DNA from 2 places in the Apilactobacillus micheneri genome. Region 1 is predicted to be linked to the other one. Evidence: a T-box and tRNA genes for the amino acid it is inferred to sense, from the RefSeq annotation. Region 1 holds a T-box; the other holds one or more tRNA genes.

Region 1 (2,426 bases):
TAGTAATTATTATTAATTTGTTTGATAAAAAAATTGATAAATAAAAAAGACACGATTTAAAATCGTGTCTTTTTTATTTTTTTTGAATAGCTATTAAGATAGGGGGTTCATTTATCTGGTTAATAAATTTATATTCTAAAACAGAATATTTTTTTTGTTCTAAATTTTTGACAAAATCTATTACTGCATTTTTTTCAGTTTTTCCGCCAGGATGACCATAATATAATACCAATATTATAATGCCATCTTTTTCAAGCAATTCTAAACATGCTTTAATTGCTGTTATTGTTGTTTTGGGCTTTGTTATTATATCTTTATTGCCACCTGGTAAATATCCTAAGTTAAAAATTGCTCCATTAATTTTATCTTTTACATATTCTTTAATTTTTTCATGTCCAATATTGAATAGTTTAGTATTATTTAAATTATTTTTTTCTAGTCTTTTTTTAGTAATATTGATAGCATCTTTTTGTAAATCAAAGCCGTATACTTTACCATGTTCTTTTACTAATTTAGATAAAAATTCAGTATCATTTCCTTTACCTACAGTGGCATCGATAACATTATCACCACTTTTTATTACTTGTGACATTATCGTATGACTATACCTTAAAGATGGTTCTAATTTCATAATAAAATCCTTTCCGAAATTTTTATTAGTTAAATTATATCATTTATAAAATATATTAGTTAAACTTGATTTTAAATTTATAGACTGGTAATATAATAAATAATTAAATTGATAGATAATAAAATGTGGATACGAACTAGTAAATTGATTATTTTTTTCAGAAACTAAATGGACGCTGTGAATTTAGAAATTAATCAATTGAACTCATCGTTGAATTTTTAACTGAAAATAATAGGTTAAAACGTTTTCCTCGTTACGGAGCGTAAAGAGTTTTGTATTGTTATACAAAGAATTTTTAGGTGGTACCGCGGAAACTTTCGTCCTATAGGTGATTTTTGATATTCACTTGTAGGACTTTTTTATTATCTAATAATTATTTTTATAGGAGGAATAATATATAATGCCTTACAATCATCTTGATATAGAAAAAAAGTGGCAAAAATATTGGGCCAAAAATGATACGTTTAAAACAACAAATGATCCTAATAAAGAAAATTATTACGCTTTAGACATGTTTCCTTATCCTTCAGGACAAGGATTGCATGTTGGACATCCAGAAGGATATACAGCAACTGACATAATGTCTAGAATGAAAAGAATGCAGGGTAAAAATGTATTGCATCCAATTGGTTTTGATGCATTTGGATTACCAGCAGAACAATATGCTTTAAAAACTGGTAATCATCCTGGTACTTTTACTCAAAAGAATATTGAACATTTTAGAGAACAAATTAAGTCTTTAGGATTTTCATATGATTGGGATCGAGAAGTTGATACTACTGATCCAAAATATTATAAATGGACTCAATGGATTTTCGAACAACTTTATAAAAAAGGTTTAGCATACGAAGATAAAATTGAAGTTAACTGGGCTCCTGATTTTATGGGGGGAACAGTTGTTGCTAATGAAGAAGTGAAAGATGGTAAAACAGAACGTGGTGGTTATCCAGTATACCGTGTTCCAATGACTCAATGGGTATTGAAAATTACTGCTTACGCTGATCGTCTAATTGATGATTTGGATGACTTAGATTGGCCTGAAAGTATTAAAGAAATGCAAAAAAATTGGATTGGTCGTTCAAGAGGTGCAAGTGTATTCTTTAATGTTTATGGTCATGATGACGACAAAATTGAAGTATTTACTACTAGACCAGATACCTTATTTGGTGCTTCTTATATGGTCCTTGCTCCTGAACATGAATTAGTTGATAAAATTGTAACTGCTGATCAAAAAGAAGCTGTTGAGAAATATCGAAAAGAAGTTTCAACTAAATCTGACTTAGAAAGAACTGATTTAAATAAAAATAAATCAGGTGTATTTACTGGAGCATATGGTATTAATCCAATTAATGGTGAAAAATTACCAATATGGATTGGAGATTATGTATTATCTAGTTATGGTACTGGTGCAATAATGGCAGTTCCTGCACATGATGATCGTGACTATGAATTTGCTAATAAGTTCGATTTACCAATTAAGCCTGTTATTGAAGGTGGAGATGTTTCTAAAGAGGCATACACCGGAGATGGAAAACATATTAACTCTGATTTCTTAGATGGTATGGGTAAACAAGAAGCTATCGAAAAAGCTATTAAATGGTTAGAAGATAATAATGCGGGTAATGCTAAAACTAATTATCGATTAAGAGATTGGATTTTCTCACGTCAAAGATATTGGGGAGAACCAATTCCTGTTATTCATTGGGAAGACGGCAGTACATCATTAGTTCCAGAAGATGAATTACCTTTGAAATTACCAGAGGCTAAAAATATTGAACCGTCTGGTACGGGGGAA
Region 2 (2,426 bases), on a different contig from region 1:
ACAAAAAAGTTTTTTTCAAAACAAATCTCGCTCCTTATAAATTTACAAATTATGTAAAACTTGATAAACTACGTACTTAAGTGCATTTATTAGAAAAATCGTTTATCAATCAAACGATAAAATTATATCATAACCTTTATATATCTAAAAAATATCGAGAAATTTATTTTTTTTTGATAAAATGCGTTTATAATATAAATTATTAGTATTTTGACCACATTTAAATAAAAGGAGTAATGACTAAAACATGCAAAACAATAATGATAAAAATAAAGCATACTCTAGAACACAAAATAATCAACCTCATTTTAAGAAAAAAAAGCATCGTGGTGCTTGGATTGCATTCTTTATATTTCTAATAGTATTGGTACTAGGATTAATTGGTGCTTATAATGTTTATACAAATATGAAATCAGCTGCTAACAAAGCATATGAACCTGGTGTTGAACATAAAGAAAGAAATGTTTCTAATGTTATTGCTCAAAATAAGCCAGTCTCAATTTTACTTTTGGGAACTGATACTGGTGCATTAGGACGTAATGATACAGGAAGAACTGATACTATGATTTTAGCAACAGTTAATCCCAAATCAGAAACCATTCATTTAACAAGTATTCCTCGTGATACTAAAGTAACTGTTCCTGGTGACTCACAGCCTTATGAAAAAATTAATGCTGCATATTCAATTGGTGGTGCCTCCAGTGCTGTTCAAACTGTTCAAAACTTATTAAATGTTCCAATCGACTTCTTCGCAATTGTTAACATGGGTGGACTAGAACAAATGGTAAATGCTGTTGGTGGTGTTACTGTTACTCCTCCTTTAACTTTCAAATATGGAAATGCTAACGTTGTTAAGGGTCAAACCGTAACGCTTAATGGTGCTCAGGCTCTTGACTATTCAAGAATGCGTCATCAAGATCCTGCAGGTGACTATGGTCGTCAAACTAGACAAAGACAAGTTCTACAAAAATTAGTAATTAAAGGAATGAATATTTCTTCATTACCAAGATATAAAGAAATATTAAACTCAATTTCAGGTAAACTTAAAACCGATATGAAGTTTGATGATATGGTTGCATTACGTGAAAGATATGGCGATGCAACTCATCACATTAAATCACAAACTCTTCAAGGTGAATCTGCAATGGTTAATGGCGTTGACTATGAAGTACCAACACAACAAGAGTTATTAAATGTTTCAAATGATATTAGAAAAACATTAGGCTTAAGTACTTCTAATGTTTTAAACAATACTCAAGATACTACCAGCGATAATAGCGTAAATTCAACTAGCGACAATACTAATAATACTGCTGCTACATCATATTGATAAATAAAAAAGGCACCTTCGATAACTTCGAAGGTACCTTTTTTATTTATGCGGCCAAGAAGATTCGAACTTCCACCGAGATAATTCCCGACAAGATCCTTAATCTTGCGCGTCTGCCAATTCCGCCATGGCCGCTTAATAAACTACAAATAATATTATAGTCAATTTATATTAATTTGACAAATTTATTTGTAGCAAACATCAGTTATTCTCCTCTAACTGAAGCTCCATCATAATCAATTTTTAGCACTCTTAAATCGCCATCTAAATGATGACTATTCAAAATATCCCTTAATTGATATAACTCATTTTCAGTTCCAAATGTAGCAATAGTAGGACCATCCCCACTAATATAAGTACCACGAATTCCAATATCATGTGCATATTTTCTAATTGTACTTAACTCTGGCACATCTTTTTCACGATAATGTTCATGAAATTTATCTTTTTCAATCATTTCTGCTGCTTTACTCCACTCACCGCTCATAACGGAAGCAACGAATACATTAGCAAAGCTACTTGATTGAATAGCATCATCAAAATTAATTGTTTTTGGTAAATCTTGTTTAGATACTACAGAATGTTTATTAATAAACATTAAAACAGAAATATTTTTAGGCATTGATGCTTTTACAGTAGTACATCTATCACCATCAAAAGTTGAAATGGTTAAATCACCTAAAATTGCAGAAGTAACATTTTCAGGATGTCCTTCTAATTTTGCCCCTATGTCAATTTGTTCATCTAGAGATAAATTTAGGTGCCCTAAAGCATTAGCAATTTTAATACCAGCTACTAATGCAGTCGTACTAGAACCCATTCCTCTTTCCATTGGAACGTCTGACATAACGGTCAATTGATGTGGATGAATATTAGGTTCAATTGACAAAATTGTCTTGACGATGAGATTATTTTCGTCATGTGGAATATTTTTACCCAATGCATGATTAACTTGCCATTCATCCATTTCTTCTTCAACAATTACTGTATAGTATAAATGAAAAGCAATTCCTAAAGAATTAAAACCAGCACCTAAATTAGATGAAGTGGCTGGAACTCTAACAATTAACTTCTTATCCAAATAAATCATCCCCGT

Evidence for each region. The T-box of region 1 lies ahead of leuS (leucine--tRNA ligase). A T-box ahead of a tRNA ligase gene usually reads a tRNA of that ligase, here a tRNA-Leu.
Region 2: it has a tRNA-Leu gene. The T-box ahead of leuS (leucine--tRNA ligase) is inferred to sense a tRNA for this amino acid. The anticodon was not compared.

Annotation. Positions count from the first base shown of each region.
Region 1 is NZ_QUBI01000004.1:137,159-139,584, forward strand. It holds gene DY123_RS05840 (MDR family MFS transporter) at 1-44, shown strand, start outside; gene mnmM (tRNA 5-(aminomethyl)-2-thiouridylate-methyltransferase MnmM) at 74-631, opposite strand; T-box leader at 749-959, shown strand; gene leuS (leucine--tRNA ligase) at 1,032-2,426, shown strand, end outside.
Region 2 is NZ_QUBI01000009.1:2,973-5,398, forward strand. It holds gene DY123_RS07290 (DMT family transporter) at 1-19, opposite strand, end outside; gene DY123_RS07295 (LCP family protein) at 248-1,330, shown strand; tRNA gene DY123_RS07300 (tRNA-Leu) at 1,380-1,465, opposite strand; gene thrB (homoserine kinase) at 1,536-2,411, opposite strand; gene DY123_RS07310 (SprT family protein) at 2,417-2,426, opposite strand, start outside.